2 regions of the Margalitia sp. FSL K6-0131 genome follow, and region 1 is predicted to be linked to the other one. Evidence: a T-box and tRNA genes for the amino acid it is inferred to sense, from the RefSeq annotation. Region 1 holds a T-box; the other holds one or more tRNA genes.

Region 1 (6,067 bases):
TTTCCGAATGATTTATGACCAATTAACGGAATTCCCGCGGATTCATTAAGTGCTGCAGCCGTAATTTCAGATGCGCTTGCACTTCCTTCATCAATGAGCACTACTGCCGGAACATTGATCTTTTTACCAGCCTTTGCAACCTCTTGGTCGCGTTTGCCGTTTCTGTCCTCTGTCTGAACAATCGTCTTGCCTTCTGGAACGAATAGGTTTGAAATTTCTAGGGCTTGATTTAATAACCCACCCGGATTTTGACGTAAATCCAAAATTAAAGATTTCATTCCTTTTTTATCCATTTCATCTAATGCTTTTACAAGTTCATCATAAGTATTATTTGAAAAACTTGTAATTTGCACTTTTGCTACACCATTTTTCATCATTTCTGCATAAACCGTATTAATTGGAATGGTATCGCGGACAATTGTCATTTCAGCTGTTTCTTTGGAGCCTGCTGGTTGTATTGTTAACTTCACACTCGTACCTTTTTTCCCCCGGATGAGTAATACCGCTTCATTTGCAGACATTCCTCGAATGCTTTTGTCATTTACGGCTAATATTTTATCATTCGGTTTTAGACCTGCTTTTTCGGCAGGGGATCCTTTTATTGGAGATACAACAGTAATAAAGCCGTCTTTTTCCTGAATTTCTGCACCTATTCCTTCAAAAGAGGATGAAATACTTTCGTTAAATTGCTTCGCCTCATCCTCCGACATGTAATCAGAATATGGATCTCCTAAAGAGTCAACCATTCCGTTAATGGCACCGTTTATTAATGTCTTCTTGTCCACTTTTTTATAATAACTGCTTTCTAACTTGTCATAAACTTCATAGAGTTTATTAAATTCCGGACGATTATTCGCTACACCTACATTAACTGCTTTTTTATCCCCGAATGCTAATACAAGGGTAGTAACCCCTGCCGTTGCAAATACGAGTATAAAAATAAGCATAACAAATGTAAATTTCTTCATTCGAATAAAACCATTTATGTTTTCTGTAGAGGAGTCAATATCCTTTTTCTCTTCTTCCAAGACATTCACCACTTTCATTCCCGTATACAATGCTATCTGTAATCAGTATTCTATGTAAAAAAATATTAACTTCTTTATTTTATCAGCTTTTATCGAATAACGAAAGAAAAGGTTTTTTTGAATGAAAAAAACGCGAATTTTGTTATATTTTATCTAAATATTCATTATATTATTTTCACATCCATTGTTTACTCTAAATATCTTATTGTTAGTATTGAAGTAAAAAAGCCCACTGCTATTGTGGCTAAAAGAGAATACAAAAAAATGCCAAGTCCAAAAAATTTCATTCCCAACAAAAGCACAAGCGCGTCTAAAACAAAAATAATAATTCCTACATTCACATTAGTAAATACACCTACCATTTGAGCAAACAAATCTAACCCATCCCCGGCAACACCAGCCTGAAGGATAAGACCTGCCCCTAATCCAATAAAGGTTCCACCTACCAAAGCACTTAAAAGAACGGGTAATTGTATTCGATCGGATAAAAAGGAAAACAAGTCCAAAAAAAAGGAACTAAAAATTACTCCGAAAATACTATTATAGAAATAACGTCGATAATAAATAAAGGCAAATATATATAATGGAATGCTTAAACTAATCATACTTAAGCCAGTTGGAATGGAAAAAAAATAATAAAAAATTAATGCGATCCCCATTAATCCTCCATCTAATAAATGATGGGGAATGATAAACCCATTTACACCAATTGATAATAAAATACTCCCCAAAATAATTTGTCCAACCTTCTGAATTGTTCTCTCCCCCAACATTTCATCTAGCTTGTCTCTAAAAATAGTTTATGAGGGGAAATGATTTTCATGCAAAATTTCAATCGTTATCGTTTCAGAATATTTATTATGATAAAGATCACAAAAAAAGCGGGTTTCCAAATATATTACAAGAACATACATACATTCTCTTTTTTAGGTGGTGTTGGTATTGAAAGATTACAATATCTCCGCCTTTTAAGGGAACTAGACAAAGGTTTATGTTTTGTGATAAAATTTTACAATAAAAATTCATTTAAAAACTACATATTTTATAGCGATGAAGAGGAAAGTAGTTTTTGCTATATTCGATAGCGAGCCGGGGACGGTGGAAGCCTGGCGATGAAGCATGAATGAAGAACACCTTTGAGTTCTAACCGAAAGGGATATCTTAAGTAGGCTTAGACGTTACCAGCACGTTATCTGACTGGGGTAAGCAATATTAGCTTTAAAGTTGGTCAAATGACAATTTGGGTGGTACCGCGGAAGTCAGCCTTTCGTCCCTTTTTTTGGGAATAGAAGGCTTTTTTTATTGTGAAAAATTACCATAAGGAGGCTATTTATGATAAAGACTGTAGTAAAAGATTTATACAGAAATCAAGAAAATTATAATGACAAAACGGTTCAAATTTCAGGCTGGATCCGTACTCTTCGCGATTCCAAAACCATTGGCTTTATGGAATTAAACGACGGAACATTCTTCAAGAGTGTACAAGTAGTTTTTGAGGATACCCTTGATAACTTCAAAGAAATTACGAAGTTACCTATTAGCTCTTCTGTTTTAGTAGAAGGTGAATTTGTTCCAACACCTGAAATGAAACAACCTTTTGAAATTAAAGCGACAAAAATTGTGGTGGAAGGATTATCGGATACAGATTATCCTTTACAAAAAAAGAGACATTCCCTTGAATATTTAAGAACTATCGCTCATTTACGTCCGAGAGCCAATACCTTCTCAGCCGTTTTCAGAGTAAGATCTCTTGCATCTTATGCCATTCATAAATTCTTTCAAGAAAAAGGATTTGTATACGTACATACACCGATTATTACCGGAAGCGATACGGAGGGTGCCGGGGAAATGTTCCGTGTGACATCCATGGATTTGAACCAGCTTCCAAAAACCGGGGACGGAAAAGTAGATGACAGTGCAGATTTCTTCGGCAAAGAAACCAACTTAACCGTTAGCGGTCAATTAAATGCGGAAACCTTTGCTCTTGCTTTCCGTAATGTATATACCTTTGGTCCGACCTTTAGAGCAGAAAATTCGAATACGGCACGTCATGCCGCAGAATTCTGGATGATTGAGCCGGAAGTTGCCTTTGCAGAACTACCGGATATCATGGACCTCGGAGAAGAAATGGTCAAGTATGTCATTAATTACGTTTTTGAACATGCACCAGAAGAAATGGCCTTCTTTAATAGCTTTATCGATAAAACACTTATTGAAAGATTGCAGACCGCATTAGAATCCGATTTTGGAAGAGTTACTTATACCGAAGCGGTTGAATTATTAAAGAACTCCGGTAAGGAATTTGACTACCCTGTTGAATGGGGTACGGATTTGCAAACGGAACATGAACGCTATCTTAGCGAGGAAATTTACAAGCGTCCTGTCTTCGTAACCGACTATCCGAAAGAAATTAAGGCATTTTATATGAGAGCGAATGATGACGGCAAGACAGTAGCTGCGACTGACCTATTGGTTCCAGGTATCGGCGAGTTAATCGGGGGAAGTCAGCGTGAGGAAAGAGAAGAGGTCCTTGCCAATAGAATTAAAGAACTTGGTATGACGGAAGAAGATTACTGGTGGTATCTTGAGCTTAGAAAATACGGCGGTACAAAGCATTCAGGCTATGGAATTGGCTTTGAACGATTAGTTATGTATTTAACCGGAATGAAGAACATCCGTGATGTAATACCATTTCCTCGTACACCAGGAAATGCAGATTTTTAATGAAATAGATGTAAAAAATGAACAATAGGATGCTGCTGCATCCTATTGTTCATTTTTTATAAGTATTGGTATCAATCTGTTTACCTGTTTTTATGCTTTTTTAACATGTTGAAAATATTCCTCTAATGTCCAATTGTTTTTGTACATTACCTCCGCGGCTTTTTTTCCAACATATCTAAAATGCCATGGCTCATATTCATATTTGGTTACGTTCACCTTATCTTTCGGGTATCTTAAAATGAAACCAAACTCATGAGCATGTTCACGCAGCCATATTCCTTCCTTATGTTCTCCCATTTTTTCTGTAAGAAGGAAATTTTCTGTTTCACTGGTTATATCCATCGCAAGTCCTGTTTGGTGTTCGCTTTCTCCAGGAATTGCAACCGCTTGAGCAGCTTTATCTTTTCCAACATTTGCTACTTCTGCATCAAATAAAGTTTTTTGTCTTGTATAAGAACGATAACCCGAAGCAGCATACAGGAAGATATTATCTTTTTTTGCCGTGGAAAACATTTGCTCTAAGGCAGTTGCTGCTTCTTTTCTCATATAGCTCTTTTCAATATCCTGATTGCCAAAGGAAAATGCGACTTTTGGACGAACAAGATCATTTGGCTTATAGTCTCCAAGGGAATAATCCTTATTAACCAAAGCTAGTATATTAGAGGGGTTTTCAATCATTTTGATTCCATTTACAACCCTAATTTGATTAAAATTATCTGGACTTAGTAATAAATCATGGTTTGTATTATTTTGGCTTGTCTGTTTACCTATTGAATTATTGATAGAATTGGATGGTTTCTCTTGACCCTTACCTGTTGAGGCATCAGTTGCCTTGTTTTGGCCCCAGCTGCAACCACCTAACAAAAATATAACGGCTGTAAGTGCTAAAATACGTTTCATAATGTCACCTTTCCTCTTAATGCAAAAAAATTTCTTCACATATAAGAGTTTATCAAAGAAATGAGAGAAAAGGATAGGTAAAAATATGAATTTTTTTTAATACTTTAATGAATCGAGTAGGAGGAGGTGACTAACCCCCGACCTCTCACACCACCGTACGTACGGTTCCGTATACGGCGGTTCCATTTATGTCTGACGTAGTTGAGAATATCTCACATAAAGACTCTTCAGCCCTCGCATCTCCCAATAGGAGTTTGTGAGGGTTTTCTGTAGGATTGGGCTTCTGGCTATTCTCCAATATTTCTTTCTAGAGTTTCCCCATTCGTATGCCTTCTCTTTTGGAATCCCTAATCCAATGAGTTTTCTTACTTTGGTTTTTGGTTTCTTCCATTCTTTCCATTGGCACATTCTGAGACGCCTTCTAATCCATTCGTCTAATTCTTTGAAAATAGTGGGTGTATCTGCTAATGCATAATATCCGCACCAGCCAATCAAATATTGATTCAGCTTCTCTATTCTATAATCCATTGGAATTGGTTTTGACCTTGAAGTTAATTCTCGTATCCGTTTCTTGACACGTTGAATACTTTGGTTTGACATCCGCACCTTCGGTTTCTTATGAAATGTGAAGCTAAAACCTAAAAACTTTCTTTTCCAAGGTCTGTCTACAGCTGACTTTTCTCGATTCACCTTTAGTTTTAGAGTAAATTCAATGAAAGTAGTAATCGAGTCCATTACTCGCTCTCCGGCTCTTCTCGATTTTACGTAGATATTACAATCATCTGCGTATCGGACAAACTTGTGCCCTCTCTTTTCTAACTCTTTGTCTAGTTCATCTAGAACGATATTGGAGAGTAAAGGACTTAATGGTCCACCTTGGGGCGTACCCTCCTCGGATTTCGTTATGACTCCATTAATCATAATGCCAGACTGTAGATACTTCCGAATTAGTGATAGGAGCGTTCTGTCTTGAATCCTTTTGGATAGAGTCCGCATTAATCTATCATGATTGACTTTATCAAAGAATTTCTCCAAGTCCATGTCGACTACCCATCGGTATCCCTCTTCGATATATTTCTTCGCTTGTCTAACACCGTCATGACCTCGTTTGTTTGGTCGAAAACCATAGCTCTGTGTTGAAAAAGTCGGGTCGAAGATAGGGGTTAAAATCTGAGTAATCGCCTGTTGGATGAAACGGTCTGTCACGGTTGGGATACCTAATAACCTTACTCCACCGTTCGGTTTTGGGATTTCAACCCGACGGACAGGAGAAGGTTGATAAGTACCCTCCATTAAGGATGTTTTAAGTGTATCCCACGTTTCGAGAATATGTCTTCGTAGGTCTTTTACGGACATATTGTCTACTCCATGACTTCCTTTGTTCTTTTCTACTCGCTTTAATGCCAATAAAAGAT
Region 2 (6,067 bases), 2.2 Mb from region 1:
TCGTTTCCTCTATTACTCTTGTCATACCCATACGATCAATTTCATGCATGGTATACACTTTAATGCCCTTTTCCTTAATTAACTCTCTTTCTCCTTCATCTAGATCTCTAGCTCCGATCAGAACGATATTTTCATATTTTACTTTCGGGCAATAACCGCCAATATTCGTTAATGTTTCATTCCCAAGCCCTAAACTTGCAGCAAGCGGCATTCCGTGAATATTGCCTGAAGGAGAGGTTTCTGGAATATTTAAATCTCCATGAGCATCATACCAAATTACACCTAGGTTTTTATAATGTTTAGATACTCCTGCTAAAGTACCAATAGCAATACTATGATCTCCTCCTAAAATTAGAGGAAAATCACCTTTTTCAACAATCTCATTAACTTTAGAAGCTAATATTTCACTCGCATCTGCAACCGCTTTCAAATTCCTTAAATTTAATTCTGCATCATGCAATCTTTCTGCTTTGCCAATTTCTATATCATCCATATCATGAACTTCGTATCCAAGCTTTTCAATACGCTCTACAACATCCGCATACCGAATCGCACTCGGTCCCATATTAACCCCTCTGCGAGTCTGTCCTAAATCCATCGGGACACCAAGAATCGAAATATTCTTTTTCATATAAAACCCTCCTTTTCCCTTATACGCTTATTGTATACAGGAAAAAGAAATGACTCAACTCGACAACTTTCTGTATATATATTCAATTAAAAAAGCTGTGAAAATTTCTCACAGCCAGTCAGTATTGTTCACTCTTTTTCCTTATCTTCTTTCCAATTAGTTACCCCATCATCTTCATCAAACTCAATTAAAACATCTACTACTCCGTTTTCCTCCATAATTCTTTGTTCCAATCGATCTTTTATGTCATCTGCCTCTGCCACGGTTAAAGTTGGATCTACCTCAATTTCAAGTTCTACATGGAGATCCTCACCTTCTTTGATTACGGTAACATCCTGAATATCTTTTACAGAAGGATCATTCATAACAATCTTGCCGATTCTATCTTCCATTTCTTCATCTGCTTCACCTAATGCTCCAGCAGCATTATCTAGAAAAACTTTACCAACGACAATAAACATCATCACACCAATTAAGATAGACGCTATTCCTTCTGCCTGATGAAAAGAAGTAAAATGAGAAATAACCACGGCTATAATGGCAAGCAAGCCTCCGCCTGTAGCAACCGTATCTTCCAAAAACACTAATTTCGTCGCAGGTTTTGCTTTCGAAAAACCTCTCATACTTTGTATAACAATTCCGAATCCTTTTGCCTCGACACCTACACTGTGTACGATTTCCTTCATCGCCTTAAAAAGAACAAAAGATTCTAGTATTACACCTGCACCTAACACAACGATATTAATAATAAACCCATGTGAAACGGTAGGATGGATGATATGATGAAATCCTTCCTTTATTGTTTCGAATGACATAATCCCCACTATTAAAACTGCTCCGAGTAATACAAGGTTTACCAGTCTTCCAAATCCATTTGGGAAACGATCAGTAGGAGCCTTTTTACTTAAAGCCGATCCAATAAATACAAATAGCTGATTTGCTGCATCCCCTAAACTATGCATCGTCTCCGCAAACATCGCAACATTGCCTGTGAGAAAAAAGGCAATACCTTTTATTATAGAAATAATTGTATTTACTATAGCGGCTAATAAAGCTGATTTATTACCGCCTTTTAAAAGCCTAAATAACTCTGTCATCCATGACCTCCAATGAAATTTATTCTTTCATTATACATTAGGATTTTGTTGTTTTCGTAATTTTATGGTGGATATTTTTTGAAATTTGAAGGAAGGGGTTTTCTGGAATAAGGTTTTAAAATAGCATGTGGAGAAGCATTGTAAATAAACAAACACTAGCAAATCAAAAGCATATGAAGTTCCATCGTTATAATATTTTTCGTCTTGTACAAAGTTTATCGGACACTAGTTCCTTTATCTGTGACAAAACACGATAATTCCTTGAGTTTGCGGACATAGGTTCCGCTATTTTACAAAAAAGCAGTGATTTCGATGTGATTTTTCTTAAATAACGGAATCTATGTCCGCTAAACGTTTAAAATATGGGCATTTAATAAGAATAACGGATTCAGTGTCCGCTTAAGAGATATAACTGCTTATTAAAACAAAAAAAGGCCTGATTTTTTCAATCAAGACCTTAAAGGATGGATGAGCCATGAAGGACTCGAACCTTCGACCCTCTGATTAAAAGTCAGATGCTCTACCGACTGAGCTAATGGCTCGTAATATAGATTGTAGAAAAGATTTTATGCTTCTTTCCTAAGAACATCTACGTCGTCAAGCTTTCAGTATGCCTATTCAAGTAGCAGCTCAAGCTGTACGCTGATGTTTCGCTTCGTAGATTACTCGTGCGAGCTAATGGCTCGCATATCTATGCCTCTTTATTATGTACTAAAGTTCAATATATATGAATCAAAAAAGGGCAAAAAAAAATGGCTGGGCTAGCTGGATTCGAACCAACGAGTGACGGAGTCAAAGTCCGTTGCCTTACCGCTTGGCTATAGCCCATTGAAAAGAAAAAAGACATTTATATTATGTCCACAGTTTTAAAAAAATATAACTTTAAAATGGTGGAGGGGGACGGATTCGAACCGCCGAACCCGAAGGAGCGGATTTACAGTCCGCCGCGTTTAGCCACTTCGCTACCCCTCCGATAAGGAATGGTGCCGGCCAGAGGACTTGAACCCCCAACCTACTGATTACAAGTCAGTTGCTCTACCAATTGAGCTAGGCCGGCTTATTAAAAGATGTTAACTGCTGATAAATTATCGCAAATAATTGTCGTCCAGCTCTCAGAAAGCTTATCCAAGTAGCAACTCGAGCTATACGCTGAAGCGTCGCTTCGTAGCATATTCGATCGTGCTCTACCAATTGAGCTAGGCCGGCATTTTTTTTAAAATATGGTGGAGGATGACGGGATCGAACCGCCGACCCCCTGCTTGTAAGGCAGGTGCTCTCCCAGCTGAGCTAATCCTCCGAAATATATTAAAGTGGTGACCCGTACGGGATTCGAACCCGTGTTACCGCCGTGAAAGGGCGGTGTCTTAACCGCTTGACCAACGGGCCAATCTAGATGCTGTTTAGGTAAGCTTCCAACCGGGCTCGAACCGGTGACCTCTTCCTTACCATGGAAGTGCTCTACCTGCTGAGCTATGGAAGCAATGGCTCCGCAGGTAGGATTCGAACCTACGACCGATCGGTTAACAGCCGATAGCTCTACCACTGAGCTACTGCGGAATAATCTAAACCCGGCAACGTCCTACTCTTGCAGGGGGAGAGCCCCCAACTACCATCGGCGCTGAGAAGCTTAACTTCCGTGTTCGGGATGGGAACGGGTGTGACCTTCTCGCCATAATTACCGGATATTGTTTCTTTTGCTTCACTGCTTATAAGCAGTTCATTTCATTAAGACAAACTTAATTATAATGATTTTCAGCTAAATTTCAAGGGTTTTTTTAGAATTTCTTCATTTTATTCCCTCAAAACTAAATACTGCAGAAGAAGAAGTAAAACTGAGTTTCGCTTTTTTCAATCCAGCTCCAGCGCCTATCGGCTAGTGAATTTCTCCGTCTCCTCCCTACGATAAGTCAACATCAGTTCGTGAACTACCTCACTGTGTTTCCTTTATCTCGAGCCTGCGACTACGAAATTCATACGCCGATGAGCAAGGCGCTTCCACTTTATATTTTGGTTAAGTCCTCGATCGATTAGTATTCGTCAGCTCCATGTGTCGCCACACTTCCACCTCGAACCTATCAACCTGATCATCTTTCAGGGATCTTACTAGCTTGCGCTATGGGAAATCTCATCTTGAGGGGGGCTTCATGCTTAGATGCTTTCAGCACTTATCCCTTCCGCACATAGCTACCCAGCGATGCCTTTGGCAAGACAACTGGTACACCAGCGGTGCGTCCATCCCGGTCCTCTCGTACTAAGGACAGCTCCTCTCAAATTTCCTACGCCCACGACGGATAGGGACCGAACTGTCTCACGACGTTCTGAACCCAGCTCGCGTACCGCTTTAATGGGCGAACAGCCCAACCCTTGGGACCGACTACAGCCCCAGGATGCGATGAGCCGACATCGAGGTGCCAAACCTCCCCGTCGATGTGGACTCTTGGGGGAGATAAGCCTGTTATCCCCGGGGTAGCTTTTATCCGTTGAGCGATGGCCCTTCCATGCGGAACCACCGGATCACTAAGCCCGACTTTCGTCCCTGCTCGACTTGTAGGTCTCGCAGTCAAGCTCCCTTGTGCCTTTACACTCTACGAATGATTTCCAACCATTCTGAGGGAACCTTTGGGCGCCTCCGTTACTCTTTAGGAGGCGACCGCCCCAGTCAAACTGCCTGCCTGACACTGTCTCCCACCCCGATCAGGGGTGCGGGTTAGAATTTCAATACAGCCAGGGTAGTATCCCACCGACGCCTCCACCGAAGCTGGCGCTCCGGCTTCAAAGGCTCCTACCTATCCTGTACAAGCTGTACCAAAATTCAATATCAGGCTGCAGTAAAGCTCCACGGGGTCTTTCCGTCCTGTCGCGGGTAACCTGCATCTTCACAGGTACTATAATTTCACCGAGTCTCTCGTTGAGACAGTGCCCAGATCGTTACGCCTTTCGTGCGGGTCAGAACTTACCTGACAAGGAATTTCGCTACCTTAGGACCGTTATAGTTACGGCCGCCGTTTACTGGGGCTTCAATTCAGAGCTTCGCTTACGCTAACCCCTCCTCTTAACCTTCCAGCACCGGGCAGGCGTCAGCCCCTATACTTCGCCTTGCGGCTTCGCAGAGACCTGTGTTTTTGCTAAACAGTCGCCTGGGCCTATTCACTGCGGCTCTCTCGGGCTTGCACCCTACCAGAGCACCCCTTCTCCCGAAGTTACGGGGTCATTTTGCCGAGTTCCTTAACGAGAGTTCTCTCGCTCACCTTAGGATTCTCTCCTCGCCTACCTGTGTCGGTTTGCGGTACGGGCACCTTTCACCTCACTAGAGGATTTTCTTGGCAGTGTGGAATCAGGAACTTCGGTACTATATTTCCCTCGCTATCACAGCTCCGCCTTCACGGTTACGGGATTTGCCTCGTAACCAGCCTAACTGCTTAGACGCACATAACCAGCAGTGCGCTTACCCTATCCTCCTGCGTCCCCCCATCGTTCAAACGGTGAAGAGGTGGTACAGGAATATCAACCTGTTGTCCATCGCCTACGCCTTTCGGCCTCGGCTTAGGTCCCGACTAACCCTGAGCGGACGAGCCTTCCTCAGGAAACCTTAGGCATTCGGTGGAAGGGATTCTCACCCTTCTTTCGCTACTCATACCGGCATTCTCACTTCTAAGCGCTCCACTAGTCCTTCCGGTCTAGCTTCACCGCCCTTAGAACGCTCTCCTACCACGGACACCTGTCAGGTGTCCATCCACAGCTTCGGTGATACGTTTAGCCCCGGTACATTTTCGGCGCAGAGTCACTCGACCAGTGAGCTATTACGCACTCTTTAAATGGTGGCTGCTTCTAAGCCAACATCCTGGTTGTCTAAGCAACTCCACATCCTTTTCCACTTAACGTATACTTTGGGACCTTAGCTGGTGGTCTGGGCTGTTTCCCTTTTGACTACGGATCTTATCACTCGCAGTCTGACTCCCAAGCATAAGTATTTGGCATTCGGAGTTTGTCTGAATTCGGTAACCCGATGAGGGCCCCTAGTCCAAACAGTGCTCTACCTCCAATACTCTTCATCTTGAGGCTAGCCCTAAAGCTATTTCGGAGAGAACCAGCTATCTCCAAGTTCGATTGGAATTTCTCCGCTACCCACACCTCATCCCCGCACTTTTCAACGTGCGTGGGTTCGGGCCTCCAGTAAGTGTTACCTTACCTTCACCCTGGACATGGGTAGATCACCTGGTTTCGGGTCTACGACCTCATACTTATTCGCCCTATTCAGACTCGCTTTCGCTGCGGCTCCGCTTCATCAGCTTAACCTTGCATGAAATCGTAACTCGCCGGTTCATTCTACAAAAGGCAC

The links. The T-box of region 1 lies ahead of asnS (asparagine--tRNA ligase). A T-box ahead of a tRNA ligase gene usually reads a tRNA of that ligase, here a tRNA-Asn.
Region 2: it encodes a tRNA-Asn, which carries the amino acid that the T-box ahead of asnS (asparagine--tRNA ligase) is inferred to sense. The anticodon was not compared.

The regions. Positions count from the first base shown of each region.
Region 1 covers NZ_JBBOZS010000001.1:2,400,776-2,406,842, reverse strand. The annotation lists gene NSQ59_RS11750 (lmo1851 family serine protease) at 1-1,046, opposite strand, end outside; gene NSQ59_RS11745 (YitT family protein) at 1,217-1,798, opposite strand; T-box leader at 2,070-2,306, shown strand; gene asnS (asparagine--tRNA ligase) at 2,361-3,752, shown strand; gene NSQ59_RS11735 (M15 family metallopeptidase) at 3,843-4,652, opposite strand; gene ltrA (group II intron reverse transcriptase/maturase) at 4,839-6,067, opposite strand, start outside.
Region 2 covers NZ_JBBOZS010000001.1:184,007-190,073, reverse strand. The annotation lists gene rocF (arginase) at 1-631, opposite strand, end outside; gene NSQ59_RS01035 (cation diffusion facilitator family transporter) at 760-1,728, opposite strand; tRNA gene NSQ59_RS01030 (tRNA-Lys) at 2,198-2,270, opposite strand; tRNA gene NSQ59_RS01025 (tRNA-Gln) at 2,482-2,556, opposite strand; tRNA gene NSQ59_RS01020 (tRNA-Tyr) at 2,617-2,700, opposite strand; tRNA gene NSQ59_RS01015 (tRNA-Thr) at 2,710-2,785, opposite strand; tRNA gene NSQ59_RS01010 (tRNA-Val) at 2,950-3,025, opposite strand; tRNA gene NSQ59_RS01005 (tRNA-Glu) at 3,040-3,114, opposite strand; tRNA gene NSQ59_RS01000 (tRNA-Thr) at 3,136-3,208, opposite strand; tRNA gene NSQ59_RS00995 (tRNA-Asn) at 3,211-3,285, opposite strand; rRNA gene rrf (5S ribosomal RNA) at 3,295-3,411, opposite strand; rRNA gene NSQ59_RS00985 (23S ribosomal RNA) at 3,736-6,067, opposite strand, start outside.